Regions from separate parts of the Actinosynnema sp. NPDC049800 genome, predicted to be linked through region 2. Evidence: riboswitches for the same ligand, from Rfam matches in the RefSeq annotation. Region 2 holds a riboswitch; each other region holds the start of a gene.

What was found. Region 2 has a riboswitch for glycine ahead of gcvT (glycine cleavage system aminomethyltransferase GcvT). Riboswitches for the same ligand answer to the same signal wherever they lie in the genome.
Region 1: linked by a shared signal. The riboswitch ahead of gcvH (glycine cleavage system protein GcvH) and the one ahead of gcvT (glycine cleavage system aminomethyltransferase GcvT) in region 2 are both predicted to bind glycine.
Region 3: linked by a shared signal. The riboswitch ahead of gcvP (aminomethyl-transferring glycine dehydrogenase) and the one ahead of gcvT (glycine cleavage system aminomethyltransferase GcvT) in region 2 are both predicted to bind glycine.

What each region holds. Positions count from the first base shown of each region.
Region 1 covers NZ_JBFAMT010000039.1:7,177-16,944, reverse strand. Annotated here, with positions in the region: gene AB0I91_RS31715 (ABC1 kinase family protein) at 1-976, shown strand, start outside; gene AB0I91_RS31710 (hypothetical protein) at 1,008-1,769, shown strand; gene AB0I91_RS31705 (transcriptional regulator) at 1,762-2,076, shown strand; gene AB0I91_RS31700 (glutathione peroxidase) at 2,073-2,558, shown strand; gene AB0I91_RS31695 (hypothetical protein) at 2,555-2,986, shown strand; gene AB0I91_RS31690 (L-serine ammonia-lyase) at 3,354-4,718, opposite strand; gene gcvH (glycine cleavage system protein GcvH) at 4,723-5,103, opposite strand; glycine riboswitch at 5,229-5,323, opposite strand; gene ald (alanine dehydrogenase) at 5,519-6,625, shown strand; gene AB0I91_RS31675 (hypothetical protein) at 6,969-7,151, shown strand; gene AB0I91_RS31670 (hypothetical protein) at 7,157-7,531, shown strand; gene AB0I91_RS31665 (ABC transporter ATP-binding protein) at 7,580-8,761, shown strand; gene AB0I91_RS31660 (ABC-2 transporter permease) at 8,761-9,633, shown strand; gene AB0I91_RS31655 (ABC transporter ATP-binding protein) at 9,729-9,768, shown strand, end outside.
Region 2 covers NZ_JBFAMT010000003.1:103,081-112,848, reverse strand. Annotated here, with positions in the region: gene AB0I91_RS05810 (3-hydroxyacyl-CoA dehydrogenase NAD-binding domain-containing protein) at 1-862, opposite strand, end outside; gene AB0I91_RS05805 (acetyl-CoA C-acetyltransferase) at 862-2,064, opposite strand; gene AB0I91_RS05800 (GNAT family N-acetyltransferase) at 2,121-2,573, opposite strand; gene AB0I91_RS05795 (acyl-CoA dehydrogenase family protein) at 2,811-3,959, shown strand; gene AB0I91_RS05790 (CaiB/BaiF CoA transferase family protein) at 3,959-5,083, shown strand; gene AB0I91_RS05785 (hypothetical protein) at 5,500-5,661, shown strand; gene AB0I91_RS05780 (helix-turn-helix transcriptional regulator) at 5,864-6,352, shown strand; gene AB0I91_RS05775 (hypothetical protein) at 6,463-6,861, shown strand; gene AB0I91_RS05770 (DUF3817 domain-containing protein) at 6,876-7,178, shown strand; glycine riboswitch at 7,242-7,329, shown strand; glycine riboswitch at 7,331-7,426, shown strand; gene gcvT (glycine cleavage system aminomethyltransferase GcvT) at 7,555-8,655, shown strand; gene glyA (serine hydroxymethyltransferase) at 8,670-9,768, shown strand, end outside.
Region 3 covers NZ_JBFAMT010000061.1:41-9,808, reverse strand. Annotated here, with positions in the region: gene gcvP (aminomethyl-transferring glycine dehydrogenase) at 1-1,681, opposite strand, end outside; glycine riboswitch at 1,834-1,924, opposite strand; gene AB0I91_RS38415 (MerR family transcriptional regulator) at 2,080-2,646, opposite strand; gene AB0I91_RS38410 (bifunctional nuclease family protein) at 3,495-3,968, opposite strand; gene ftsR (transcriptional regulator FtsR) at 4,112-4,786, opposite strand; gene garA (glycogen accumulation regulator GarA) at 4,801-5,262, opposite strand; gene gcvH (glycine cleavage system protein GcvH) at 5,376-5,759, opposite strand; gene clsA (cardiolipin synthase ClsA) at 5,821-6,408, opposite strand; gene AB0I91_RS38385 (hypothetical protein) at 6,479-6,721, opposite strand; gene AB0I91_RS38380 (STAS domain-containing protein) at 7,166-7,585, shown strand; gene AB0I91_RS38375 (ATP-binding protein) at 7,607-8,362, opposite strand; gene AB0I91_RS38370 (ATP-binding protein) at 8,488-8,919, shown strand; gene AB0I91_RS38365 (SigB/SigF/SigG family RNA polymerase sigma factor) at 8,916-9,707, shown strand.

The sequences.
Region 1 (9,768 bases), on a different contig from region 2:
CGCCGTGCACGAGGACCTCTGCACGGCACGCGTGCTGGTCATGCAGCGGCTGGACGGTGCGCCCGTGCGGTCGGCGTCCCTGGAGTCGGTGGACCGGGACGCGCTGGCCCGCACGCTGCTGGACGCGCTGCTGCGCCAGGTGATGCTCAACGGCGTCTTCCACGCCGACCCGCACCCCGGCAACATCATGCTGCTGGGTGACGGCCGGCTCGGCATGCTGGACTTCGGCTCCGTCGGCCGGATCGACGCGCAGCTGCGCGCGGCGCTGGGCAAGCTGCTGCTGGCCATCGACCACGGCGACCCGGCCGGCCTGCGCGACGCGCTGCTGGAGCTGGTGGCCCGGCCGGACGAGATCGACGAGCAGCAGCTGGAGCGCGCGCTCGGGCAGTTCATGGCACGGCACCTCAGCACCGGGATGCGGCCGGACGTGGAGATGTTCGGCGACCTGTTCAAGCTGGTCTACCGGTACGGGCTGAGCATCCCGCCGGAGATCGCGGCGGTGTTCCGGGCGCTGGCCACGGTGGAGGGCACGCTGGCCGCGCTGTCGCCGGGGTTCAACATCGTGGTCGAGTCGCGGTCGTTCGCGGACAAGCAGTTCAGCGCGCACCTCACGCCGGAGTCGCTGAAGCGCACGGTGACCGAGGAGCTGCACGCGCTGATGCCCATGCTGCGGCGCCTGCCGCGACGGGCGGACCGGATCTCCAGCGCGTTGGAGCAGGGTCGGCTGGGGCTGAGCATGCGGCTGTTCGCCGACGAGCGCGATCGGCAGTTCATCGTCTCGCTGCTGCACCAGGTGATGCTGACCGTGCTGGGCGCGACGGCGGGCGTGATGGCCGTGCTGCTGCTGGGCGCGGACGGCGGGCCGCACGTCGGGCCGGACCTCTCGCTGTTCCAGGTGTTCGGCTACAACCTGCTGGTCATCAGCGTGCTGCTCGGGCTGCGGGTGGTGGTGACGATCTTCCGGCCACGCGGTTGACGCGGTTGGTTTGCGGTGCAAACCTGACCGGGTGGCAGACCTGCTGGGTGACCTGGCCGAACTGCGCCGTCGGGCGCGGGAGGACCGGCACGCCTACCCGTTCCCGCTGCTGTTCTTCGGCGTCGCGTCGTTCCTGGCCGTGCCGCTGTACGCGCCGTCACCGGGGGCCGCGGCGGCGTGGAGCCCGTTGACGGTGCTCGGCGCGCACCCCGAGGTGCGGCACCCGACGCTGCTCGGCCTGTACTGGCTGGTCGTGCTGGTGGTGGGCGGGCTCGCCACGGCGTGGTGGTACCGCAGGCGCGGCGCGAGGGTGGGCATCGAGACGTCCACGGCGGGCTACCTCGGCGCGTTGGCGATCGGGTTGAGCGCGCCGGTGGTCGGCGTGGTGCTGGCGGTCGTCCTGCCGGGTCACCGCGTCGGCGCCTCCGGGCCGTGGTCGGGCACGGCGATCGGGCTGATCGTGCTGGCCGTGGCCACCGTGCTGTGGCGCCGCCGCGCGCCGCTGGTGCCGACGGCGGCCGCGGCGGTGCTCGGCACGGCGGTGCTCCAGTACGACCAGGGCCCGATCGGGCAGTTCATCGCGATCGGCCTCGGCCTGGTGGTGCTGGCGGCGGTGGAGCGCAGCACCCGGTTCACCACCATCACGGCGGGGTACCTGGTCGCGCTGTGCGTGTCGGCCGGCTTCACGCCGCCGGCCGCGGTCGACCCCGGCACGTGGTCGTTGGGCAGCGTGGTCGTGCTGCCCGGGTTGGTGCTCCTCGTGGGCGGTGTGGTGGGCTTGCGGCGTGGCTGAGCACCCCACCGCGTCGCTGGACGACGTGGTGCACCAGAGGCACCGGCTGGGCATCCTCACCGTGGCGGCGGAGGCGAAGCGGGTCGAGTTCGGCTACCTGCGGTCCACTTTGGAGCTGACGGCGGGCAACCTGTCGCGGCACATCGCCGTGCTGGAGGAGGCCGGGCTGGTGGCCGTGGAGAAGGGGTACGACGGCAAGCGGCCGCGGACGTGGGTCGGCGTGACGGCGGCGGGGCGGGCCGCGCTGGCGGCGGAGATGACGGCCCTGCGGGCGCTCGTCGAGCGGCACGTAGCCTCGCAGCCATGAGCATCCACGACATCCCGCTGCGCACGCTGTCCGGTGAGCCGTCGAGCCTGGGCGCGTTGGAGGGCAAGGCCTTGCTGGTGGTGAACGTCGCCTCGAAGTGCGGGCTGACGCCGCAGTACCAGGGCTTGGAGCGGTTGCAGGAGCGGTTCGCGGGGCAGGGGTTCTCCGTGGTCGGGTTCCCGTGCAACCAGTTCGCCGGGCAGGAGCCGGGCACGGCGGAGGAGATCGCCACGTTCTGCTCCACCACGTACGGCGTGACGTTCCCGCTGTTCGAGAAGGTCGAGGTGAACGGCCCGTCCCGGCACCCGCTGTACGCCGAGCTGACGTCGTTCGCGGACCTCGACGGCGCGGCCGGCGACGTGCAGTGGAACTTCGAGAAGTTCCTGCTCGCCCCGTCCGGCGAAGTCGTCGCCCGGTTCCGGCCGCGGACCGAGCCGGAGGACGAGGCGGTCGTCAAGGCCATCGAGTCGGTGCTGCCTTGACCGCGCGGGCGGAGTTGGAGCGCCTGGCCCGGCAGGCGCGCGACGAACTGGCCGCCGCCGGCCTGCCCCTGTCGCACGAAGGGCTGGCGCCGGACCTGCAGTGCGGCGTCACGGTCCGGGTGACCATGTGGGAGCCGGACGACGGCGTGGTGCACGCGGACTGGCGGCCCAGCCCCCGGCTCAGCCGGGTGGCGGTCGACGCCCTGCGCCACAAGCACCTGGACCACCCGGCCCTGCACCAGCAGGGAGCCGTGTCGCAGGCCATGGCCGACGCCGTCATCACCATCCTGACCGCCGCCGGCTTCACCGCCCGGCACACGACGAACGACTACCTCCCGTACGGCGTCGACGTCCTCGCCGCACCCGAAGGCCCGCCCGCGTGGGCGGTCCACGACGACGAGCTGACCATGCCGGGCTGGTCGGGGTGACCGAGGCCGGGCCCGCCCTCCGCAAGGGCAGCCCCGGCCTCGGTCCGAATTGCACACTCGCGCTCACGACGGCGTGAACCTCCTCCCGTAGCCGCTGCTGAATTCTGCTGTGCGCGATCAAGGCGCGCCGACCTGAGGGCGCGACAGCTGGCAGCCGCAGCAGTCGGGACGATCGCGTGGTCGAGAAGTGTTGTGCGGCATCGAGGTTCAGGCCAAAGACGCGCGAACGGGCTCCACCCCGCGTTACGAGGTGGAGCCCGTCAGGTGCGGCTCAAGATCAGGCCGTCTCCAGGCCGTGGGACGTCAGGCAGTGGCGAGAACCATCGAGCAGCGATGGAAGCCATCCGCCCTGGTCAGCGGCCGGTTATCAGCACTCGATGACGTTCACGGCCAGGCCGCCGCGCGCGGTCTCCTTGTACTTGACCTTCATGTCCTTGCCCGTCTCACGCATGGTCTTGATGACCTTGTCCAGCGACACGAAGTGGGAGCCGTCGCCGCGCAACGCCATCCGCGCCGCCGTGATCGCCTTGATCGACGCCAACGCGTTGCGCTCGATGCACGGGATCTGCACCAGTCCCCCGATCGGGTCGCACGTCAGCCCCAGGTTGTGCTCCATGGCGATCTCGGCCGCGTTCTCCACCTGCTCCGGCGTGCCACCCAGCACCTCGGCCAGCCCGCCGGCCGCCATCGAGCACGCCGAGCCGACCTCGCCCTGGCACCCGACCTCGGCTCCGGAGATCGACGCGTTCTCCTTGAACAGCACGCCGACCGCACCCGCCGTCAGCAGGAACCGCACCACGCCGTCGTCGGACGCGCCCGGCACGAAGCGGGTGTAGTAGTGCAGCACCGCGGGCACGATGCCGGCCGCGCCGTTGGTCGGCGCGGTCACCACGCGGCCACCCGCGGCGTTCTCCTCGTTCACCGCCAGCGCGAACAGGGTCACCCAGTCCATCACCCGCAACGGGTCCGTGGCGTAGTGCTCGGCGGCCATCCGCTGCCGCATCTCGGCCGCCCGCCGCCGCACCTTCAAGCCGCCGGGCAGCACCCCGGTCCGCGTGCAGCCGCGCTCGACGCACTCCTGCATCACGTCCCAGATGCGCAGCAGCCCCGAGCGCACCGACTCCTCGTCGCGCCACGACCGCTCGTTGGCCAACATCACCTCGCTGATCGACAGCCCGGTCTCCCGGCACCGCGCCAGCAGCTCGTCACCGGTCCGGAACGGGTGCGCGACCGGCGTCTCGTCGGGCTTGATCCGGTCCGCCCCGGTGGCCGTGTCGTCCACCACGAACCCGCCGCCGACGGAGTAGTACACCGCCGAGTCGACCACGACGTCACCCGAGTGGGCGGTGAAGCTCATGCCGTTGGGGTGCAGCGGCAACGACTTCCGCCGGTGCATCACCAGGTCGGCGTCCTCGGTGAACGCGATCTCCCGCACCCCGGCCAGCCGCAGCCGCCCGGTCGCCCGGATCTCCGCCAGCCGCCGCTCGGCCTCCTCCGGGTCGACCTCCTCCGGCCGGCTGCCCTCCAGGCCCAGCACCACCGCCTTCGGGCTGCCGTGCCCGTGCCCGGTCGCGCCGAGCGACCCGAACAGCTCCACGTGCACCCGGTCGACCGAGGCCAACGAGGGCCGCAGCCGTTGCGCGAACATCATCGCCGCGCGCATCGGGCCCACCGTGTGCGAGCTCGACGGTCCGATGCCCACGGAGAACAGGTCGAACACGCTGATCGCCATGACGTCAGTCCCCGGTCAGTTCCGCGTACTTCGCCGCGGTCAGCAACCCGGACGCGTCCGTCACGGCCACCTTGAACAGCCACCCGGCCCCGTACGGGTCGTTGTTGATCAACGACGGGTCGTCGACCGCGGCCCGGTTGACCTCGACCACCTCGCCGCTGATCGGCGCGTACAGGTCGCTGACCGACTTGGTCGACTCCAGCTCGCCGCACACCTCGCCCGACTTCACCACGGTGCCGACCTCGGGCAGCTCCACGAACACGATGTCACCCAACGACTCCGCCGCGTACGACGTGATGCCGACCGCCACGGGCTCCTGGGTACCCGGCGCCCAGTCCACCCACTCGTGCTCGGGCGTGTACAGCAGGTTGTCCGGAAAAGTCACGACAGCGCTCCCTCACGGCAAGGTCCACCAGAGCCCCACTCTGTCCTGGGACCTGAGAGCTTCACCGACGCCGGAGCGGCGGCTTGCACCGTGGGTGCGCGGACTTGCGCGCTTTCCAGAGTCGCCTCACCCGAGCGGTTCTCGCTGCCTGAGAGTGTGCGGGGTGCTTGCTCCTTCGGCGCCCCGGCACGTTCACCGAGGTCTCTCCCGCGCGGGTTCCGGCGCTCCTGGCGCGCCGCGGCCGATGTTCAGTTGGTTGGCCCGCACGCTAGGTGCCGGGCCCGACGGGTGTCAACGCACCGCCGGGCTTGTTCGATCAGCACAGTGGCGCAGGGGTGCGTTGGTGCCGGCCGCACGATGACACCGAATACCCGTTACCGGACCTTTGGTGTAACAACGGCCGAAGGAGCCCACCGTGCGGATCGCCGTCCCCCGCGAGATCAAGAACCACGAGTACCGCGTCGCGCTGACCCCGGCGGGCGCGCACGAGCTGACGCAGCGCGGCCACGACGTGGTGGTCGAGGCCGGCGCGGGCCTCGGTTCGGCCATCACCGACGAGGAGTACCTGGCCGCGGGCGCGAAGGTGCTGGCGGGCGCGGACGACGTGTGGGCCGAGGGCGACCTGGTGCTCAAGGTGAAGGAGCCGATCGCCGAGGAGTACCCGCGGCTGCGCAAGGGCCAGGTCCTGTTCACGTACCTGCACCTGGCCGCCGACCGGCCGCTGACGCAGGCGCTGCTGGACTCGGGCACCACCGCCGTCGCCTACGAGACCGTGCAGACCGCGAACGGCGCGCTGCCGCTGCTGGCGCCGATGTCCGAGGTGGCGGGCAGGCTCGCGCCGCAGGTGGGCGCGTTCTCGCTGATGAAGCCGTCCGGCGGGCGCGGCGTGCTGCCCGGCGGCGTGCCCGGCGTGCACCCGGCGCGGGTGGTCGTGATCGGCGGCGGCGTGGCGGGCCTGAACGCGGCGGCGATCGCCGTCGGCATGGGCGCGGACGTGCAGATCCTGGACACCAACGTGGACCGGCTGCGCCACATCGACGCCCTCTACCAAGGCCGCCTGCGCACCGTGACGTCCAACCGGTACTCCGTCGAGCAGGCCGTCCGCGAGGCCGACCTGGTCATCGGCGCGGTGCTGGTGCCCGGCGCGAAGGCGCCGAAGCTGGTGAGCAACGAGCTGGTCGCCGACATGAAGCCCGGCTCCGTCCTGGTGGACATCGCGATCGACCAGGGCGGCTGCTTCGCCGACTCGCGCCCGACCACGCACGCCGACCCGACCTACCAGGTGCACGACACCGTCTTCTACTGCGTGGCGAACATGCCCGGCGCCGTGCCGCGGACGTCGACCTACGCGCTGACCAACGTGACGCTGCCGTACGCCGTCGCGCTGGCCGACCAGGGCTGGGAGGCGGCGCTGCGGGCGGACGCGTCGCTGGCGCTCGGCCTGAACGCGCACGAGGGCCTGCTGACCAACCTGCCGGTCGCGCAGGCGCACGGGATGACCCACACGCCGCTCGACTTCTGAGGACCCACCGCGAAGGGCCCCGCTCACGTGCTGTGAGCGGGGCCCTTCGGCGAAAGAAAGACGGCCCGCTCAACCAGCCTGGGGGTCACTGGGAGCGGGCCGCGTCGCCAATCTTAGCCGGGAACGGGGGTCGCTGCCCAGTGACCCCACCGATCCGGCCGAGATTCCCACCCGGCGGTGGCGACGCGCTGTGCCCAAACTCAAGCAATCGAGTGAACTTGGGTGATAACGGGTAAGTCACGACGGCCCCGCGACCGATGCACAGGGCGGGAACCCCGCGGCTACCCGGCGGGGTCGTCCGCTCGCGCGGCGCTCTGCCGCGCCACCTCCGATCGGAGCGCAGATGGCTGAACCCGAGGGCTGGATCGACTGCCACGACCCGTTCGGGCGGGACCGGTCGATGACCGTGCTCGTCGAGGACGACCGAGTTCTGCTGGTCGCGCCGCCCGGCGAGTCCGCCGTGATGTCCGTCACGCAGACGCGCAGGCTGCACCGCCTGCTCGACCAAGTCGCCGACAGGATGTGACGGCCGTGGACGAAGCGCTGCGGGCCGCCGTGATGCGCCGGCTGGCGCTGCTGGACGAGGCCGCCGAGACCGGCGAGGCGGACGCCCTCGTGCCGCTCGCGCGGTCCGAGATCCACCGCCTGGCCGACGGCTGGCGGCTGCTGCTGACCGTGCACCAACCGGATCCGGACGGCCGCTGCGGCGCGTGCCCCGGCATCCTGCGGCACAAGAAGTGGCCGTGCCAGGTGTGGACGATGGCCCACCAGCACCTCATCGGCGACGGCCTGCCGCACCGCGAACGCCGCCGTCCGCTGCGCACGCTGCGACATTCGAAGGAGGTCGAGACGACGGCCGAGATACCCAGGGTCGCGTCGAAACCGCGGCATGCCCTCCCAGAGTGACCCTCCTAGGGCAGGATGACGCCCGGTAGGAGTACTCGGGAGGGACGCGTGCACGACGGCAGTGGCCGCATCGTGGTGCAGAACTTGACCAAGCAGTTCGGTCCGGTCGCAGCGGTGCAGAATCTCAGCTTCACGGTGGAACCCGGTTCGGTGACCGGCTTCCTCGGTCCCAACGGGGCCGGCAAGACGACGACGCTGCGCATGCTGCTCGGCCTGGTGACCCCGACCGCGGGCACCGGACTGATCAACGGCAGGCCGTTCGCCCAGCTCGGCAACCCGGCGCGGGTGGTCGGCGCGGTGCTGGAGGCGCAGGGCTTCCACCCCAAGCGCACGGCGCGCAACCACCTGCGGGTCTACGCCGCCGCGATCGGCGTGCCGGACTCGCGCGCCGACCAGGTGCTCCAGCTGGTGGGCCTCGGCGCGGCCGGCGACCGCAAGGCGGGCGGGTTCTCGCTGGGCATGAAGCAGCGGCTGGCCCTGGCCACCGCGCTGCTCGGCGACCCGCAGATCCTGGTGCTCGACGAGCCGGCCAACGGGCTCGACCCGGAGGGCATCGCGTGGCTGCGGACGTTCCTGCAGTCCTACGCGCGCAGCGGGCGGACCGTGCTGATCTCCAGCCACCTGCTGGCGGAGGTCGAGCAGACCGTCGACCAGGTGGTCGTCATCAGCCGCGGTCAGACCATGTACTACGGCTCGCTCGACCAGCTGCGCGACCAGCAGCAGGGCCGCGTGCTCGTGCAGCCGTCGGACACCGGCGCGCTGGTCGCGGCGTTGCGCGAGGACGGGATCAGCGCGATCGAGCAGCTGCCGGACGGCCGCATCGCGGTGACCGGCGTGGAGGCCAGGCAGGTCGCCGACACCGCGTTGAAGGCGGGTGTGTCGGTCTACGGCATCCAGGAGGAGAAGGTCGACCTGGAGCGGCTGTTCTTCCAGCTCACCAACGGCCAGTACGCGGCGCCGGGCCAGTACGCCCAACCCGGCGGCTACCAGCAGCAGCTACCGGCCGGCTACCAGCAGCCGTACCAGACACCGCCGCAGGGCTACCAGCAGCCGCCGCCGGGCTACCAGCAGCCGTACCAGCAGCCGCCCGGCTACGAGCAGCAGTACCAGCAGCAGTACCAACAGCCCCCGCAGGGCTACGAGGCGCCACCACCGGGGTCCCAGCCGCCGCCGCAGGACAACCCGTACGGACAGCAACACGGTCAGGGCGGCCTCGGGGGCGGTGCGTGATGGGCAACCTGATCAAGTCGGAGTTCCGCAAGACGACCACCACGGGCCTGTGGTGGGGCCTGATGATCCCGACCGTGCTGCTCGCGTTCGGCTGGGCGCTCGGCACCGGGGCCATCTTCAAGACCGTCTCGGACATCATGAACAACGACGAGGCGGCGGAGCTCACCGCGCTGCTCAACGTGGACCCGTCGCAGTGGCAGATGTCGGTGTTCGGGATCGCCCGCAGCATCAACGTGGCGACGATCTTCCCGATGATCTTCGGCGGCCTGGCGATCGCGAACGAGATCAACCGCAAGACGATCACCACGACGTTCCTGACCTCGCCCAACCGGGTCTCCGCGCTGGCCGCGAAGATGATCGTCTACATCCTGTGGGGCGCGATCTTCGGCATCGCCATCGTCGCGTCGGTGAGCATCGGCATCGCGCTGACCTCGAACTCGGGCTCGTTGCCCGACGCCGGCGGCTGGCTCGCGCTGGCCGGTGTCGGCGTGCTGTCGTCGATCCTGATGACCATGTTCGGCGTCGGCGTCGGCGCGCTGATGACCAGCGTCGTCGGCACCACCGTGGTGCTGCTGCTCTACATGCTGATCGTGGAGAACGGCATCCAGCTCGTGCTGGCGTCGCAGGGCCTGCCGGAGATCATCGGCTTCCTGCCCAACGGCGCGGTGAACGGCATGACCGGCTCGGTGGCGTCGTCGCTGTTCCTGTCGAACGCCGGCGTCGTGCCGGAGGACATGGTCGAGTTCCTGCGGGCGATCGCGGGCGCGCTGGGCGCGTTCGACTGGTGGTTGAGCGGCCTGGTCTTCCTCGTCTGGACGGCGTTGTTCTTCCTCGGCGGCTGGGCGGCCACTCAGCGCAAGGACATCACCTGATCGCGTGTTCTTGATCGGCTGACGGAGGCCGCCCCGAAGGTTCGGGGCGGCCTTCGTCACCTCCAGGGGGGCCGACACCGTCGGTGGTCCGACCTATGTTGGACGTCGTGACTTCTCCCGACGGCTGGATCCGCA
Region 2 (9,768 bases):
TCATGTTCTTGGAGACCTGACCCGCGGCCAGCTCCACGAAGTACCGGGCCTCGACCTTGAGCGCCGTGTCGAAGTCCACCAGCGCGCCCTCGACCGCGGCGGCCAGGACCTTCTCCGGCGCCGGGTACACGCCGTGCGTCTTCTTCCGCAGCACGGCGGGCGCGGCGGCCAGCAGCCCGTACAGGTTCGGGTCGCCGACCCGCACGTCCGGCACGGTGTACCCCGGCCGGTCCCACGGCTGCTGCGGCGCCGGGTTCTCCTTGATCCACGCCCGCGCCTTGGCGATCAGCTCCTCGGGCGAGGACGCCAGCTCGTGCACGATCCCGGCCTGCAACGCCCGCGCCGGCCGCAGCTGCTTGCCCTCCATCAGCAGCGGCAACGCCGGCTGCACGCCCAGCAGCCGCACCATCCGGGTCACGCCGCCACCGCCGGGCAGCAGGCCCAGGGTCGCCTCGGGCAGTCCGAGCTTGATCTTGTCGTCGTCCAGGACCACCCGGTGGTGGCACGCCAGCGCGATCTCCAGGCCGCCGCCCAGCGCGCTGCCGTTGATCGCCGCGACGACCGGCTTGCCCAGCAGCTCCAACCGCCGCAGCTGGCCCTTGATCTCCTCCAGGAACCCGAGCGCCTCGGCCGCGTTCTCGGGCGTGATCCGGATCAGCACGTTCAGGTCGCCACCGGCGAAGAACGTCTTCTTGGCCGACGTCAGCACCACGCCGGTGATGTCGTCGCGCTCCGCCTCCAGCCGCGCGACCGCGTCGCCCATGTCCTTGTGGTACTCGGCGTTCATCACGTTCGCCGAGCCGGACATGTCCATCGTGAGGGTGACGACGCCCTCGTCGTCCCGCTCGAAGTGGATAGCCATCAGACCCTCTCGATGATCGTCGCGATGCCCATGCCGCCGCCCACGCACAGCGTGGCCAGACCCCGTCGCAGGTCCCGGCGCTCCAGCTCGTCGAGCAGGGTGCCGAGGATCATGCAGCCGGTCGCGCCGAGCGGGTGGCCCATGGCGATCGCGCCGCCGTTGACGTTGACCTTGTCGTCGGGCAGGTCCAGCTCCCGCTGGAACTTCAGCACCACCGACGAGAACGCCTCGTTGATCTCGAACAGGTCGATGTCCTCGACGGTCAGCCTGGCCTTGTCCAGCGCCTTGCGCGCGGCCGGCGCCGGGCCGGTCAGCATGATCGTGGGCTCGGAGCCGACGACCGCCGTCGCGATGATCCGCGCGCGGGGCGTGAGGCCCAGCTCCTGCCCGGTGCGGGCGTTGCCGATCAGCATCGCCGCCGCGCCGTCCACGATCTGCGACGAGTTGCCCGGCGTGTGGACGTGGTCGATGCGCTCCACGGTCGGGTAGCGGTCGATGGCGACGGCGTCGAAGCCCAGGTCGCCGTGGAACGCGAAGCTCGGCTTGAGCTTGCCGAGCCCGTCCAGCGTGGTCTCCGGGCGGATCGCCTCGTCGTGGTCGAGCACGACCGAGCCGTTCTGGTCGACCACGGCCACCAGCGACCGGTCGAAGTAGCCCTTGTCGCGCGCCAGCGTGGCCCGCTGCTGCGAGCGCAGCGCGAAGGCGTCCACGTCCTCGCGGGTGAAGCCCTCCAGCGTGGCGATGAGGTCCGCGCTCACGCCCTGCGGCACGAAGTTGGTCGCCATGTTGGTCTCCGGGTCGGCCATCCACGCGCCGCCGTCCGAGCCCATCGGCACCCGCGACATCGACTCGACGCCGCCCGCCACCACCAGGTCCTCGAACCCGGACGCGACCTTGGCCGCGGCCAGGTTCACCGACTCCAGGCCCGACGCGCAGAACCGGTTGAGCTGCACGCCGGCGGGCCGCAGGTCCCACCCGGCCGCCAGCACCGCCGTGCGGGCGATGTCCGCGCCCTGCTCGCCGACCGGCGACACGACGCCGAACACCACGTCGTCCACGGCGGAGGTGTCCAGGTCGTTGCGCCGCGCCAGCGCCGCGAGCACCCCGGAGGCGAGGGTGATCGGCTTGACGCTGTGCAGCGAACCGCGCTTTCCCCGGCCACGCGGTGTGCGCACCGCGTCGAAGATCAAGGCTTCGCTCATGCACCCCACGGTAGGGAGCACGCCGGCGGTTGCCCATGACCTCCCGAGGTGACTTATTAGCTCACCGGCGTGAGCGGGTAGTCCATGATCTCGCCCTCGCCGACGAACCCCAGCCGCGCGTACAGCCGCCGGGCGGTCTCGTTGTCCTGGAACACGCGCAGCTGCACCCGCGCCCACCCGTGCTCACGCGCCCACGCCAGCACGTCGGCGATCAACGCCGCGCCGACGCCGCGCCGCCGGAACTCCGGCATGACCCACATGGAGTACAGGTACAACACGTCCGGGTCGACTTCGTGCGGCACCCCGGCGACGAGCCCGATCGGCTCCGGGTCCTCGGCGACGACCTTCACCCCGCGCCCGGGCGTCACCAGCTCGCGCCACCGCTTCTCGTCGAACGTCCGCTCCAGCGCCAACGTGGAGCCGAACTCCCCGGGATCGCTGCTCAGCGCGGTCAACCGGATGTCACGCCAGGTCGCCCAGTCCTCGGGCCCGAGCCGCCGCAGTCGCATACCCCCAGTGTCCCGCCAACCCCCCGCGAGGTCGCGTCGATCGTTCGCGTTCTCATTCCCGGCGATCACGCTTTTCGATCGTCGGGAATCAGGACGCGAACGGTCGACTTCCCGGCGACCTCGCCCGCCGTCTGCGGAGCAGCGGCCATCCAACACTGACTTTTGCGCTCACGATCAACCCCCACGCAGCGCGCTGCGGTCATGGCGGCGCGGGCCGGCCGGTGGGACCGTCGAGGCATGCCGACTCGCCGTTCCGCATGGATGACCGAGGACCTGGACCAGTTGCGCAAGCTGGCCCGCACGTTCTTCGAGAGGGAAGCGGTCCCGAACCAGGAGCGCTGGGCCGCGCAGAAGCAGGTGGACCGGGACTTCTGGCGCCAGGCCGGCGAGGTTGGCCTGCTCTGCCTGTCCATCCCCGAGGAGTACGGCGGTGGCGGCGGCACGTTCGCGCACGAGGCCGTGCTGCTGGAGGAGCAGGCCCGGTGCGGCGACACCGCGTGGGGCAACAGCGTGCACAGCGGGATCGTCGCCCACTACCTCAACGCCTACGGCACCGAGGAGCAGAAGCTGCGCTGGCTGCCGAAGATGGCCTCCGGCGAGTACGTCGGCGCGATCGCCATGTCCGAGCCCGGCGGCGGCTCCGACCTGCAGAACATCAAGACGCGGGCGCTGCGGCGCGGTGACGAGTACGTGCTGTCGGGCTCGAAGACGTTCATCACCAACGGCGCGCAGGCCGACCTGGTGGTCGTGGTCGCCAAGACCGACCCCAGCCAGGGCGCGACGGGCATCTCGCTGCTGGTCGTGGAGACCGCGCAGGCGTCGGGCTTCCGCCGCGGCCGGGTGCTGGACAAGATCGGGATGCACGGCCAGGACACCGCCGAGCTGTTCTTCGACGACGTCCGCGTGCCCGCGGCGAACCTGCTCGGCACCGGCGAGGGCCAGGGGTTCATCCAGCTGATGCAGCAGCTGCCCCAGGAGCGGCTGATCATCGCGGTGGCGTCGGTCGCGGGCATCGAGGCGGCGGTCGACCTCACGCTCGCCTACGTCAAGGACCGCACGGCGTTCGGACGGGAGCTGATCAAGTTCCAGAACACCCGGTTCAAGCTCGCCGAGTGCGCCACCGAGGCCCGCGTGACCAGGGCTTTCGTGGACGAGTGCGTGCAGGAGCACTTGGCGGGCCGCCTCGACGTGCCCACCGCGGCGATGGCCAAGTGGTGGGCCACCGAACGGCTGTGCCAGGTCGTGGACGAGTGCGTGCAGCTGTTCGGCGGCTACGGCTACATGGCCGAGTACCCGATCGCGCGCGCGTGGGCGGACGCGCGCGTGCAGAAGATCTACGGCGGGACGAACGAGATCATGAAGGAAATCATCGCGAGGTCGCTCTAGTGCCGGGGCCGCTGGAGGGGTTGAAGGTCGTCGAGCTGGCGGGCCTTGCGCCCGCCCCGTTCGGCTGCATGGTGCTGGCCGACCTCGGTGCGTCCGTGGTCCGGGTGGACCGCGTCGGCGGCGGCACGGAGGTGCCCCTGCTCGGCCGCGGCCGGCGCTCGATCGGGGTGGACGTGCGCCGACCCGAGGGCGCCGAGCTGGTGCTGCGCCTGGTCGCGGAGTCGGACGTGCTGGTCGAGGGCTTCCGGCCGGGCGTGACCGAACGGCTGGGCATCGGCCCGGCGCAGTGCCTGGCCCGCAACCCGCGCCTGGTCTACGGGCGGATGACCGGCTGGGGCCAGGACGGGCCGCTGGCCGACCGCGCCGGGCACGACATCAACTACATCGCGGTGGCGGGCGCGCTGGAGCCGATCGGCCGGGCGGGCGCGCCGCCGACCGTGCCGCTCAACGTCGTCGGCGACTTCGGCGGTGGCGGGCTGCTGCTGGCGCTCGGCGTGCTGGCCGCGCTGTACGAGCGGGAGCGGTCCGGGCGGGGGCAGGTGGTGGACGCGGCCATGGTCGACGGCGCGGCGCTGCTGACCACGTTCCTGCACGGGATGTCGTCGGTGGGCGCCTGGTCGGGCGCGCGCGGGACGAACCTGCTCGACGGCGGCGCGCCGTTCTACGACGTGTACGAGGCGGCCGACGGCCGGTTCGTCGGCATCGGGGCGCTGGAGGAGAAGTTCTACGCCGAGCTGCTGGTCGTGCTCGGGCTCGCCGACGCCGGGCTGCCCGGGCGGCACGACCCGGCGAACTGGCCGGAGCTGCGGGCCCGCATCGCCGCGGCGGTGGCGACCCGGACCAGGGACGAGTGGGCCGCGCTCGCCGAGGGCACCGACGCGTGCCTCGCGCCCGTGCTGGCGCCCGGTGAGGCGCCGAAGCACGGGCACAACGCCGAGCGGGGGACGTTCGTCGAGGTGGACGGGGTGGCGCAGCCCGCGCCCGCGCCGCGGTTCGGGCGGACGCCCGCGGCCACGCCCGGTCCGCCGCCCGCCGTCGGCGAGCACACGGTCGAGGTGCTGGCCGGGCTGGGGCTGGGCGAGGACGAGATCGCCGGGCTCCGGCGGTCCGGCGTGATCGGGTGACGGACCCGCGGGCGCGGACCCGATCGGGCCGGAAAAAGGCAAGGGAAATCACCTGAAGGGGTACCGGAAATGAGTGGCAGCCGCGAGCGGCCTTTGTCACGCTCGGTGCGTGCGTCGGCGCAATCAGGTGATGGGCTGTGCAGAGGTGGCAGTGTCTGAAGAACCTCGGTGTCCGTGCCAGGGGGGTGGGCGAGCGCCCGTACCTTGGTGATCGGCGGGACCACCGGTCCCCTTGATCGTCCGTTCGGGTGACTCTCCGGGCGACCCAGGCGTGGTTGCGTGGTGTTCGTGCGACCGGTCGAGGGATGGCGGCGGGTTCGATCGTCATCATCCGGGTGAATGAGGGACCATGGCCGTTGACACGACCGGAGCGGCGCTCGGCCGCCCTGCCCAGTGACACGGACGGAGACCGATCAGTGAACGTCAAGAAGGTGGTGACGCTGGCGGCGGTCGCGCTGGTGCTGTTCCTCCTGATCACCCAGCCGAACGAGTCCGCCGAGGCGGTGAGGACCGCGCTCGGGTGGCTCCAGTCCGGCGCCGAGTCGATCATCACCTTCGTCCGCAGCCTGTTCGCCTAGAGGTCCCGCGGTAACCCCGCGTACTCCCGCTCAATGCGGTCACGATCGGTGACTATGCGCCCCGAACGTTGCACCGTACGGGTGGAATGAGGGCTATAACGCCCTGGTAACAGGGTTTTAGACAAACCAGGGTCTAGCGGTTGTCGGTACCCGCTAATACGGTGCGTCGCATTGGCTGATCTTCGACCGATGAGGAGGCAGAATGGTCGAGGACTCCGGAGTCGACGAGCTGTTGCGGCAGTGGGCGGCTGAGCGCTCGGACGACGCCGAGCTGCAGGAGGTGAACCGGATCAAGGACGCGTGGCTCGCGGAAGCCCCGCCGTCCGCGCCGGGGATCCCGGTGCAGCGGGCGAATGGCGGTCCCCGCGGCCTGGTGAAGGTCGAGTCCGCGGATCCGGCGTACGTGGCGGCGATGCGGAAGCGGGCGCCCGAGGTGCCCGAGCCCCTGCTCGCCGCGGCCGCCAGCTACTGGCAGCTGGTCGGCGACCTGTCCGAGGCGGAGCAGTGGTGGGACGCGGGCATCAGCCCGTTGGACCAGCGCGCTCTGGACTACCGGGCGGCCGGGCTCTCGCCCGCCGACCTCGGTCGTCGCCTCGGCCCGATGACGGTGCTCCAGCACCTGCGTCGGGGTAGTGCGGCGGCCTGGTGCGTGGCCAGGTTGCAGAGGCAACGCCGGGACGGCGTGGCCTAGGTCCGACGAGTCGGGGCGGGCTCCTGCGGTCGAGGAGCCCTTGCCGTCGAGGTGCGGGCTCCCGTGCGGGGAGCCCCAGCCTCGTGCGACGCACGAAGTACTCTTGAGGCGTGCGAGGCCTCATCACCCCCCAGCGCCTGGCCATCGCGGCCGTCTGCCTGGCGTCGCTGGTCGTGTGCTGCGGCCTGGCCTACTGGCAGTGGGAGCGGTTCTCCGAGGCCGGTGGCACGTTCCAGAACCTCGGCTACGTGTTCCAGTGGCCGCTGTTCGGCCTCTTCCCCGCGTTCATGGTGTGGCGCATCCGCAGGCTGGACGCCCGCCGCAAGGCCGAGGCCGCCGCCGGGACGGCGGACGCCGCCGCCGAGGCCGCGCCGGAGCCGGTGGCCGCGCCGCCGCGGCCGGTAGTTACCGTTGAGCCCGTCAGAGCGCCCGTGCGGGACGACGAGGACGAAGAGCTCGCGGCCTACAACCGCATGCTCGCCGAACTCAACGCGCGGGACCAGCGGTGAGCGAAGGTAGGGCGATGAGCGGCGCGTTGACCAGGTTCCGGTTCATGGCTTACGTGGTCGGTGTCGGCCTGCTGCTGCTCGTGGTCGCGATGATCGCCAAGTACGCGGGCGACAGCGAGGGCATGATGCAGGTCGTCGGCCCGGTGCACGGCTTCCTCTACGCGGTCTACCTGGTGCTCACCGTCGACCTCGCGCTCAAGGCCCGCTGGTCGATCAAGGGCACGGTGCTGGTGCTGCTCGCGGGCACGATCCCGTTCGTGTCGTTCTACGCCGAGCGCAAGGTGGTCGAGAGCGTCCGGGCCGAGAAGAGCCTGTGACCGGGGTTGACCCCGCCCGCCGGGCACCCCTAGCGTCTGGCGGTACCAACTGAACACGGCCGTCGATGTCGCGCGGGAGAGTCCCCCAGCGGGGCGCCGAAGGAGCAACTCCTCCCCGGAATCTCTCAGGCACAGGTACCGCGCGACGAAGGCAACTCTGGAAAGCAGGCGCACCCCGGTGCGCCTCGCCCACGGTGCAAGCCGCCCCCACCGGGTGGTGAAGCTCTCAGGCTCATGGCAGAGGGGGAGGCTCACTCGACGAGGAGTCTCCGGTGGACCGTGTCATCCTTTCGCTCGTGAATCGCTCGGACGTGCCCGCCCGTCGACCCGACCGGTCGGCCCATCGGCAGGTCCGCACCCAGGGAGGGCCCGCCTGATGGAAAGCCGCCGCACGCCCCTGCACGCCGAACACGAGGCGCTGGGCGCCATGTTCACCGACTTCGCGGGCTGGCGGATGCCGCTGCGCTACGACAGCGAGCTGGCCGAGCACCACGCGGTGCGCACGTCGGCGGGCCTGTTCGACCTGACCCACATGGGTGAGATCCTGCTCACCGGCCCGGAGGCGGGCGCCGCGCTCGACCACGCCCTGGTCGGCCACGCGTCCGCGATCGGCGTCGGCCGCGCCCGGTACACGATGATCTGCGAGGCCGACGGTGGCGTCATCGACGACCTGATCGTGTACCGCACGGGTGATGAGGAGTACCTCGTCGTCGCCAACGCCTCGAACGCCGCCGTCGTGCACGAGGCCCTGGTCGAGCGGGCGAAGGGCTTCGACGCGGTGGTCGCGGACAAGTCGACCGACTACGCGCTGCTCGCCGTGCAGGGCCCGAAGGCCACCGCCATCCTCGCCGGCCTCACGTCGACCGACCTGGCCGCGGTGAAGTACTACGCGTCGTACCCGACCGAGGTCGCGGGCAAGCCCGTGCTGCTGGCCCGCACCGGCTACACCGGCGAGGACGGCTTCGAGCTGTTCGTCGCGCCGGACGACGCCGCGCACGTCTGGCGGGCCCTGCTGGAGGCGGGCGCGCCGCACGACCTCAAGCCCGCCGGCCTCGGCTGCCGCGACACGCTGCGGCTGGAGGCGGGCATGCCGCTGTACGGCAACGAGCTCGGCCGCGACCGCACGCCGTTCCAGGCGAACCTCGGCCGCGTGGTGAAGCTGGACAAGCCGGGCGACTTCGTCGGCCGCGACGCGCTGGCCGCCGTCGCCGAGCGGGGCGTCGAGGAGGTCCTGGTCGGCCTGAAGACCGCCTCGCGCCGCGCGCCGCGGCACGGCTACCCCGTGCTGGACGCCTCGGGCGCCCGGATCGGCGAGGTGACCAGCGGCGCGTTGTCGCCGACCCTGGGCTACTCGGTGGCGATGGCGTACGTGGCCGTCGGCAACACCGAGCCCGGCACCCGGCTGTCGGTGGACGTCCGCGGCAAGCACGAGCCGGTCGAAGTCGTCGCACTGCCCTTCTACAAGCGCACCTCGTAAGGGAGACCCCACACATGTCCGAGCACTTCACCACCTCCCTCGCGGAGTTCGACCCGGAGGTCGCGAACGCCGTCGCCGCCGAGCTGCACCGGCAGCAGAGCACGCTGGAGATGATCGCCTCGGAGAACTTCACGCCGGTGTCGGTGCTCCAGGCGCAGGGGTCGGTGCTGACGAACAAGTACGCCGAGGGCTACCCCGGCCGGCGCTACTACGGCGGCTGCGAGCACGTCGACGTGATCGAGCGGCTGGCGATCGAGCGGGTGAAGGAGCTGTTCGGCGCCGGTTTCGCGAACGTGCAGCCGCACTCGGGCGCGCAGGCCAACGCGTGCGCGATGTTCGCCCTGCTCCAGCCGGGCGACACGATCCTGGGCCTGGACCTCGCGCACGGCGGCCACCTCACGCACGGCATGCGGATCAACTTCTCCGGCAAGCTCTACAACGTGGTGCCCTACCACGTGTCGGAGGCCGACGGCCGCGTCGACATGGCCGAGGTGGAGCGGCTGGCGACCGAGCACCGGCCGAAGCTGATCGTGGCCGGCTGGTCGGCGTACCCGCGCCAGCTGGACTTCGCCGAGTTCCGCCGGATCGCCGACTCGGTGGACGCCTACCTGATGGTGGACATGGCGCACTTCGCCGGCCTCGTGGCGGCGGGCCTGCACCCGAGCCCCGTGCCGCACGCGCACGTCGTGACCACGACCACGCACAAGACGCTCGGCGGCCCGCGCGGCGGCGTGATCCTGACCAACGAGGCCGACCTGGCGAAGAAGATCAACTCGGCGGTGTTCCCGGGTCAGCAGGGCGGCCCGCTGGAGCACGTGATCGCGGGCAAGGCGGTGGCGTTCAAGCACGCCGCGTCGCCCGAGTTCGCCGACCGCCAGCGGCGCACGGTCGAGGGCGCGAAGATCCTCGCCGAGCGCCTGTCGCAGGCCGACGCGGCGGCGGCCGGTGTGAAGGTGCTCACCGGCGGCACGGACGTGCACCTCGTGCTGGTGGACCTGGTGGCGTCCGAACTGGACGGCAAGCAGGCCGAGGACCGGCTGCACGAGGTGGGCATCACGGTCAACCGCAACGCGGTGCCGAACGACCCGCGGCCGCCGATGGTGACCTCCGGCC
Region 3 (9,768 bases), on a different contig from region 2:
CGGCCAGCCACCGCTCCAGGTCACCGACGATGCTCAGCAGCCCGTCGGCGTCCGACGCGGGCGCGAACGGGTGCAGGTCGGCGAACTCCGGCCACGTGATCGGCTCCATCTCGGCCGTGGCGTTGAGCTTCATCGTGCACGAGCCCAGCGGGATCATGCTGCGGTCCAGCGCGACGTCCTTGTCCGACAACGCGCGCAGGTAGCGCAGCAGCGCGGTCTCGGAGCGGTGCGAGTGGAACACCGGGTGGGTCAGGTAGTCGCTGGTGCGGCGCAGGTCCGCGGGGATGCCGTCGGCGGTGTCGGCGTCCAGGCCGTCCACGTCCGCGACGGTCACGCCGAACGCCTTCCACACCGCGACCAGGTGCTCGCGCGTGGTGGTCTCGTCGCACGCGATGGACACCACGTCGTCGTCGACCTGCCACAGGTTCACGCCGAGGTCGCGCGCGGCGGAGACGACGGCGGCGGCACGTCCTTCGACGCGGGCGCGCACGGTGTCGAAGAACTCGCCGTGCACGATCTCGACGCCGCCCTCCAGCAGGCCGGCGGCCAGCACGGTCGCCATCCGGTGGGCGCGGGTCGCGATCGCCTTCAGCCCTTCCGGACCGTGGTACACCGCGTACATCGACGCGATCACCGCCAGCAGGACCTGAGCGGTGCAGATGTTGCTGGTCGCCTTCTCCCGGCGGATGTGCTGCTCGCGCGTCTGCAGGGCGAGGCGGTAGGCGAGCGAGCCGTCCGCGTCCACGGACACGCCGACGAGCCGGCCGGGCAGCTGCCGCTCCAAGCCCTGGCGCACGGCCATGTAGCCCGCGTGCGGCCCGCCGAACCCGATCGGCACGCCGAAGCGCTGCGTGGTGCCGATGACGACGTCCGCGCCGATCTCGCCGGGCGGGCGCAGCAGCGTCAACGCCAGCAGGTCGGCGGCGACCACGGCCTGCGCGCCCGCCTTGTGGATCTCCTCGACGACCGCCGCGTGGTCGCGCACCACGCCGGACGCGCCGGGGTAGGACAGCAGCACGCCGAAGAAGTCGCCGCCGAGGCCGAGGCCCTCGATGCCCTGCGACAGGTCGGCGGTCACGATCTCGATGCCCAGCGGCTCGGCGCGCGTCTCGATGACGGCCAGCGTCTGCGGCAGCGTGTCGGCGTCCACGACGAACTTGTTCGATTTGGACCGTCCCGCGCGGCGAACCAGCGTCATGGCCTCGGCGGCCGCGGTGGACTCGTCCAGCATCGAGGCGTTGGCCAGCGGCAGGCCGGTCAGGTCGGCGACCATCGTCTGGAAGTTCAGCAGGGCTTCGAGGCGGCCCTGGGAGATCTCCGGCTGGTACGGCGTGTACGCGGTGTACCAGGCGGGGCTCTCCAGCACGTTGCGGCGGATCACCGGCGGCGTGGTCGTGCCGTAGTAGCCGAGCCCGATCATCTGCGTCATCGGGCGGTTGCGGGAGGCGAGGGCGCGCAGCTCGGCCAGCGCCTCGGTCTCGGTGGCGGGCGCGGGCAGGTCCAGCACCAGGTCGCGCTCGCGGATCGACTCGGGGACGGCGTGCTGCGCCAGTTCCTCCAGGGAGCCGACACCGATCACGTCGAGGATGCGGGCCAGCTCGGCGGGCCGCGGGCCCACGTGCCGGTCGGCGAACGGGGTGCCGTGCTCGAGTGCGGCGAGGGGGATGCGGTCCTGCGTCATCGGTGCTGGCCTCCAGGGCTCCGGACAGACTTCTGCCGTTGCCCTCCCCCTCTGTCTTCTGCCCGGCGGGCGCCTGAGAGCTTCACCCGGCTGTCGGGTTTGCACCGTCGGCGGGGTCGGTCGGTGGTGGCCGACCCGCTTTCCAGAGGCGTCTCACCCGCACGGTCCTTGCGCCTGAGAGGTTCCGGGGAGGATTTGCTCCTTCGGCGCCGAGACTGGCTCGGACTCTCCCGCACGGGATAAAGCGACTACGCGCGAAATCGTACCCGGCGGGTGGGTGAGCGGTACCGCCGGCGCGACGTGGATCTCATCGCGTTGCGCCGGGTGTGCGGGCCGGTCAGCCGGCCGCGTTGCGCCGGGCGAGCACGTCGGTCAGCCGGCCGCCTTGCGCCGGGCGGTCAGCCGATGGCCCTCGTGCGGCGCCGGCGGGACAGCTCGTCGTCGGCAGGCTCCACGATCTCGGCGCCGTCCGCGCGTTCGGCGGGGAAGTCGTGGATCGTGCCGCTGATCTCCCGCATCGCGCCGGAGACCGCGATGCCGAACACCCCTTGGCCGCCTTGGAGCAGGTCGACCACCTCTTCCGGCGACGTGCACTCGTAGACGGTGGTGCCGTCGCTGAACAGCGTGATCCGGGCCAGGTCCTGCACGCCGCGGCGGCGCAGGTGGTCGACCGCGACCCGGATGTTCTGCAACGAGACACCGGTGTCCAGCAGCCGCTTGACGACCTTGAGGACCAGGATGTCCTTGAACGAGTAGAGCCGTTGGCTGCCGGAGCCGTGGGCACTCCTTATCGTCGGGTTGACCAACCCCGTGCGCGCCCAGTAGTCCAGCTGGCGGTAGGTGATGCCCGCGATCTGGCACGCGGCGGGGCCGCGGTACCCGACCAGTTCGTCCGGCAGCGAGGAGTCCGGGAACAGCTCACCCTGTTCGCCGGATCCGGCCCGGATGGGCGCTTCCTCGACCACGCCTGCCTCCCCTCGGTCCGGTCACGACGACCGGCGACCAACGTGAAGCCGCCGCGGTGCCCGAATCACACCGTGGCAATTCACCTGAGTTCGACGGTAAGACCGGGTAGGGGGCAGGTCAACGCGACGCGCTGGGCGTGTCTTGCCTCAACGTGAGGTTGAGGTTGAGAGAGTCGCCTGTCGTAAGCCATTCGGGTGACGTTTAGTGATCGTTTAGCGGACGAAGGTTGACGTTGTGTAACCCAGAGGCGTGACACCTGGAGGTGGCACGCGGGGTTGATCCACAACGCACCGCACACGCTCGCGAGGGGCCGTTGACGGTGTGGGGCCGTTGGGCGCGGCCCTTCGCGGGGCGTGGTGGAGAGCGGTTCGACGGATCGGTGACGGGCTGGTTTTGTCAAGCACCCGACCCGCTTGTCCGCAAGCGGCAGGTTGGTGTGAGGCCCGGGGCAGTGGTGTGCGGTCCCAGGCGGTAGGGGTGCGGCGGGGTGCGGCGGGGGTGCGTGCAGGCTGAAAAGCATGTCCTCGCCGGACGGGCAGATCAGCAGGATGACGGCGGGGTGGGTGGGTACGCGCCGGGTCCGTTGTGGTGCGGGTTTCGTGTCATCCCACCGACCTCCTACGGGCTACCACACGTATCAAGGGGGCAGGCATCGGTGGACGGGCGCGGCAAGGGACACACAGCCCCCTTGACACGCGCGGTAGGGCGGAGCCAGGTCGGCGGGATGACACGAAGCCCTTCCTTCGGGAAGGACGTGGGCAAGGGCGTGTCAGTGGACGGCTGTGGGGAGGCGTGCTCTGGTGTGCCGGGGCCGTGCCGGTAGGCAGGGCGTGGTGGGGGCGGACGGTTACGTGTCGGCGCCGCGGAAGTCCTCGGGCGATACGGAGTCGAGGAACTCGCGGAACTTCTCGACCTCGTCCTCCTGCTCGTCCGGGATGATGAGGCCCGCCTCCGCCAGCACCGACTCCTCCGCGTGGATCGGCACGCCGATCCGCAGGGCCAGCGCCACCGAATCGCTCGGCCGCGCGGACACGCGGATGTCGCCGTCGAAGACGAGTTCCGCGAAGTAGGTGCCTTCCTGCAAGTCCGTGATCCGCACCTGCTCCAGCTGCCGGCCGAGGGCTCCGATGACGTCCTTGAGCAGGTCGTGCGTCAACGGCCGGGCAGGACGGACACCTTGCTGCTCCAACGCGATCGCCGTGGCCTCGACCGATCCGATCCAGATCGGCAGGTACCGTTCGCCCTCGGTTTCGCGCAGCAGCAGGATCGGCTGGTTGGCGGGCAGTTCCACCCGCACGCCGACGACGCGCATTTCGCTCATCGGGTCTCGCCTCCCTCAGCGCGCTGAAATTCTGGCGTCCCCGCTACCAACGAGGATCCCCCACGTACTCTTTCGACGCTACCCGCCAAGCGGGCCCTGTGCGCAACCGCCCGCCCGCTTCGGATCACGATGCGGACACGTGTTCACCTCGGCGAAACAGGTCGTCCGACGACCTCTCGCAAACCGACCTTCACCAAGAGTGTGTGCAGCGTTACGGAGAGCGCCGCCAACTCCCGCACCACGTCGTCACGGTCGCGCGAGCGGTGGGCCGCGCCGACGACCTGCTCCACCAACCCGACCTCGCGGTCGGCCGCGGCGCGGAAGGGGCGCAGGTGCCGGGCCTCCAGGCCGTGCTCGGCCATCGCCCGCACCGTCGAGGCGATCTGCACGGCCTCGTGGTCGTAGAACCCGCCCGCACCTGGCCTGATCAGGCCGTGCTGCTCCAGGTCCGCCAGCACGCCCGGCTCGATGCCCGCGCGCGCCAGCAGGTCCTCGCGGGTGACCCGGTGCCCGGCGGCCGGTGCGAGGTCGACCGCGCGCATCGCCTTCGACGCGCCCTGGTCGGCCGCGTCCAACTGCTCCTTGATGACTTTCAGCGGCAGGTACCTGTCCCGTTGAGCGGACAGGATGTACCGCAGGCGGTCCACGTCGGCGGACGTGAACTGCCGGTACCCCGAGGCCGTGCGCGCCGGGCGGACCAAGCCCTCCGACTCCAGGAATCGGATCTTGGAGATGGTGACGTCGGGGAAGTCGGGTCGCAGCTGCGCCAGCACCGCCCCGATGCTCAACCCCCCGCGTGGCCGCCCGGCCGCCGTCACCGGAGCCCCATCGCTCAGGCCCCCTGGCCCCCGGCGCCCGGACCGGTCAGGAACACGAGGCGGAACTTGCCGATCTGCACCTCGTCGCCGTTCGCCAGCACCGCCTGGTCGACGGGCTCGCGGTTGACGTAGGTGCCGTTGAGGCTGCCCACGTCGATGACCACGAACTCGCCGCCCTCGCGGCGGAACTCGGCGTGGCGGCGGGAGACCGTCACGTCGTCGAGGAAGATGTCGCTGTCGGGGTGCCGCCCCGCGCTGGTCGTGTCGCGGTCCAGCAGGAACCTCGACCCCGCGTTGGGGCCGCGCTTGACCACGAGCAGCGCCGAACCGGCGGGCAGTGCGTCGACACCCGCGACGGCCGGCTCCTGGGCGGGCGCCTCGGCGCCCTCGACCTCGGCGAGGAAGTCGGCCCGGAAAACGGAGGTCCGCTCCGGGGACTGCTCGGGCGGAACGCCTGGCCCGTCGTTCGTGCTCACCTGAGCTCTCCTCCTGCTGCTGGAACCGTCGAGACCGCTAGAACCTATCGTGCCCGAACCCTGGTCTGAGGAGCGGCTCCCCCACCGACCGAAGAGCCGCCGGAAGATCGACGTCACCCCTGTGCCACCAGCTCCTGGTACGCGGCGGCGTCGAGCAGGTCGTCGACCGCGGACGGGTCCTCCAGCCGCAATTCCACCATCCAACCCTCGCCGTACGGGTCGGAGTTCACCAGGTCGGGCTGCTGGTCGAGCGAGTCGTTGCGGGCGACGACCTCGCCCGCGAGCGGCGCGTAGATGTCGGACACGCTCTTGGTCGACTCCACCTCGCCGAGCGTCTGCCCGGCCGCGACCTGCTCGCCGAGCTCCGGGAGCTGGACGAACACGACGTCACCCAGTTGTTCCTGGGCGTAGTCGGTGATGCCCACGCGCACGGTGTCCTCACCGGTGCGCAGCACCCACTCATGTTCCTCGGTGTACTTGAGCTCCTCGGGAATCACCGCGGTGTGCTCCTTCAATGACGGTGGATCAACGCTCCGCCGGATCTTCCCACGTCGACCTTCAGGCCGGCGCGACACCCGGCCGTCGCCGCATCGCGAGGCCGAACTGGTAGACGTACAGCACGCCTGACCACAGGTACAAGGCTCCTCCCCAGACCATGAACGCGTACGCCACCGGACGGGCGATCTGCGCGGCGGTGGAGGCGCCCTGGGCGAGCAGGAGCATGGGGAACGCGTAGAGCAGGTTGAACGTGGCCGCCTTGCCGAGGTAGTTGACCTCGAACGGGCCGTAGCCGCGGGCCCGGAGCACGGGCAGGCAGACGCCGACGACGAGCTCGCGGCCGACCAGCACCGCCGCCACCCACCAGGGCACGATGCCGCGCACGACGAACGCGACCAGCGTGGCGAGGATGTAGAGGCGGTCGGCGGCCGGGTCGAGCAGGGCGCCGAGCTTGCTGGCCTGGTCGAGCCAGCGGGCGATCTTGCCGTCGAGCCAGTCGGACAGGCCCGCCGCGACCAGCACGACCAGCGCCCAGCCGTCGGCGTGCGGCCCGAGCAGCAGGTACAGGAACAGGGGCACGCCGAGCAGCCGCAACACGCTCAGCGCGTTCGGGATGGTCAGCAGCCGGTCGGCTGGATCGTGCGACACGTCCGCACTGTAGATGGCCGCCCGGCGTGCCCCGGTGGTCGACTCGCGGTGCGACCCCTCGCGGGCTCGTTCAGTTGTTCGAACGGGTGCGGCTCCAGCCGCGGCGTTGCAGTTCGTCACCGCTGAGCGCCTGCGGACGACCTCGGTCGTCGACGCCGACCCAGCGGGCCCGGAAACCTTCGAGCACGTAGGCGTGGCCCTTGCTCCACACCACGCTGCAGGGGGCTGTGGGCAGCGCCGCCGCGCCTGTGGCGCCGGCACGCGCCGCCCCGCGCTTCGCGGGCTCGGACTCGGTTTCCGTTCTGGTGCTCATGTGAAATCCCTCCACCAGGGTTGTCGCTCACGGCTCTCGCGGCGTTATCCCCGTCACCCGATTCTGCGCGACTGTGGTCGAGACCACCTCCTCATTCATGCCCGATTCCGGCCGGCGGGCGGTTGTGTCGCCCAGTTGCGCGCCACGGGCGGTAACGCTTCCCTCGAGGTGTAACCGGCCCCGGCGGCCCCAAACCGTTCACCGTGCGTCGTCCACCGCACACCGAACAGCGCATTACACTGGTGCCTATCAGGGCGCCACCCACGCGCTTGTGGTGTCGCGACCGGCTCCGTACGGTGGGTGGCGCAGCGGTTGAGCCAACAGCCGCGCCGGGAAGTCCGGCTAGCGGGGAAACGTTTCCGCCACGCTGCTGTTCTGTAGTGCGCGCACACTTGGTGCGTCCGGGCTTCCCACCCAGCGGTTCCAGCTGAAGAGGAGTGCCTCGTGACGGTTCAGGATCCGGACGTCGTGGCGACGAGCGGAGCCGAGTCCGCCGCGGCCGAGAGCCCGCGGGCCGGGCAGCTCGGACTCGCCGCGCGCACCGCGGCCGAAGGCGTCACCGTGCTCGCGGTGAGCGGTGAGATCGACATGCTCACCGCGCCGCAACTGCGGGCGGACGCGTTGCAGCACCTCGACGCGGGCAGCGCCCTGGTGCTGGACCTGTCGGGGGTCAGCTTCCTCGGCTCGGCCGGCCTCGCGGTGCTGGTGGAGGCCTCGCAGCACGCCAAGCGCCGTGGCGCGGCGTTCCGCGTCGTGGCGGTGGAGCGCGCCGTGACCCGCCCGCTGGCCGCGACCGGCCTGGGCGAGGTGTTCAGCGTCTTCGAGTCGGTCGACCAGGCGCTGGAGGCCGACGAGTCCCGCTGAGCCGGCGATGACGGACCGGGGCTAGACGTGCGGCACCAGGTCGACGACTTGGTCCACGCCCGCCGCGACGAGTGCGCGGCGGGCGTGGCCGTCTTCGGGTGCGCGCACGACGACCCGGTTGCCCGCCGCGGCGGCGGCGTCGGCGACGGCGCGCAGGCTGCGGATCAGGCCCTCGCTGCGCTCGCCCAACGCGCGCAGGTCGACGACCACCGGTACGGTCCCGCCCCGTGCGGCGGTCAGGATGCGGCGACGGACGGCGGGCGCGGCGTGCGCCGGGACGTCGCCGCGAACGTGCACTTCCACCCAGCCGTCACGGGCCGTCACGTCCACCGGGTCGACCGGTGGCGGTACGGCGAGCAACGTGCCGCGAGAGCGGTGGCGCGGACCGAGGACCAGGGTGACGGTGGTGCCGGTCGCGCTGCGGTCGACCATCACCTCGTCGACGTTCTCGCGCATGAGCAGCAGACCCCGACCGCGGGCGGTCAGGGTCGGCGGCGGCACGCGCCAGCCGCCGTGGTCGCTGACCACGACGCGCACGCTGCCGTCGGGCCTGGCGTCGGCGTCGATGTGGACGAGACCGTGCTCGTCAGGGCCGTAGGCGTGCTCCACGGCGTTGCTCGCGGCCTCGTTCACCGCGAGGAGCAGGTCGTACCGGTCGTCCTCCGGCAGTCCCTCGGCGGCCAGCCACGCGTCGAGCCGGGCGCGTACCACGGCGAGCTGCCCGGGCTGTGCCGGGAACTCGACACCCCAGTGGTGGTCCGCGAGTTGATCGGTCAAAAGGCCTCCCCGTCGCACCAAGCAGTCTTCCCGGCCCGCGCGTCGGCTACACGTGTGAACGACGATCAATTCGGGTATCGATAGCTTCAGCAGCACAACGAGACAGAACGGACGACGAGGTGAGCGTGTCGCACACTGAGCCGCGAAGCGGTGAGTCGGATAACGCCCTGGCCGGGGTCGAGTTGCGGATGGCGGCCGACCCCACGCAGCTGTCGATCGTCCGAGCCGTGGCGGCGGACATCGCCATGCGGCAGGACTTCGACCTTGACTCCATCGAGGACTTGAAGCTGGCGGTCGACGAGGCGTGCTCGACCCTGATCTCGCTGGCCGCCGGGGGTGCCGTGCTCAGCGCCCAGTTCGTGGTGGTCGACGGTTCGGTGCAGGTGTTCACCAAGGTGGGCTCGCAGCGGTCGGCGCCGCCGGACCGGGACAGCTTCGGCTGGCGGGTGCTGAGCGCGCTGGTCGACTCGGTCACGACGTGGGTCGCGCCGCAGGCGGACGCGTTCGAGGTGCACATCGACCTGGTCAAGCGGTCGCTGGGGACGGTGGATGCGTGACGGGGTCGGACGGGGGCACGACGCGGTCCGGCACCCAGGGTGACTACGACCACCTGGCGCCGCTGTTCGTCCGGCTCGCCGCGACCGCGAAGGACGACCCGGAGCGGGAGCGGCTGCGCGACGAGCTGGTGACCGAGCACCTGCCCGTGGCCAAGCACATCGCCCGGCGGTTCGGCCACCGCGGCGAGCCGCACGACGACCTGGTGCAGGTGGCGACGGTCGGGTTGATCAACGCCGTGGACCGGTTCGACCCGGAACGCGGCAGCGACTTCCTGTCGTTCGCGGTGCCGACGATCATGGGCGAGGTCCGGAAGTACTTCCGCGACTCCAGCTGGTCGGTGCGGATGCCGCGGCGGCTCAAGGAGCTGCACCTGGCGATCAACGCGGGGTCGGCGCGGCTGTCGCAGGAGCTCGGCCGCGCGCCGACGCCCAGCGAGCTGGCGCAGCACCTGGGGTTGACCCGGGAAGAGATCCACGAAGGACTGGCGGCCGGCAACGCCTACCACAGCGCGTCGCTGGACGACCTGCTCGTGGCCGACGACAGCTCCATCTCGCTGGGCAGCACGCTCGGCGAGGAGGACCCGGAGCTGGAGGCGATCGAGCAGCGCGAGGCGCTGCACCCGTTGCTGGAGAAGTTGCCGGAGCGGGAGCGCAAGATCGTGGTGATGCGGTTCTTCGGGAACATGACGCAGACCCAGATCGCGCAGAAGGTCGGCATCTCGCAGATGCACGTGTCGCGGCTGCTGGCCAAGACGCTGCGGCAGCTGCGCGAGGGGTTGACCGAGTAGGACGGCGCGCGGAGCGAGAAGAATCGCGCGGAGGGCGCCTGACCCGGGTCAGGCGGGCAGC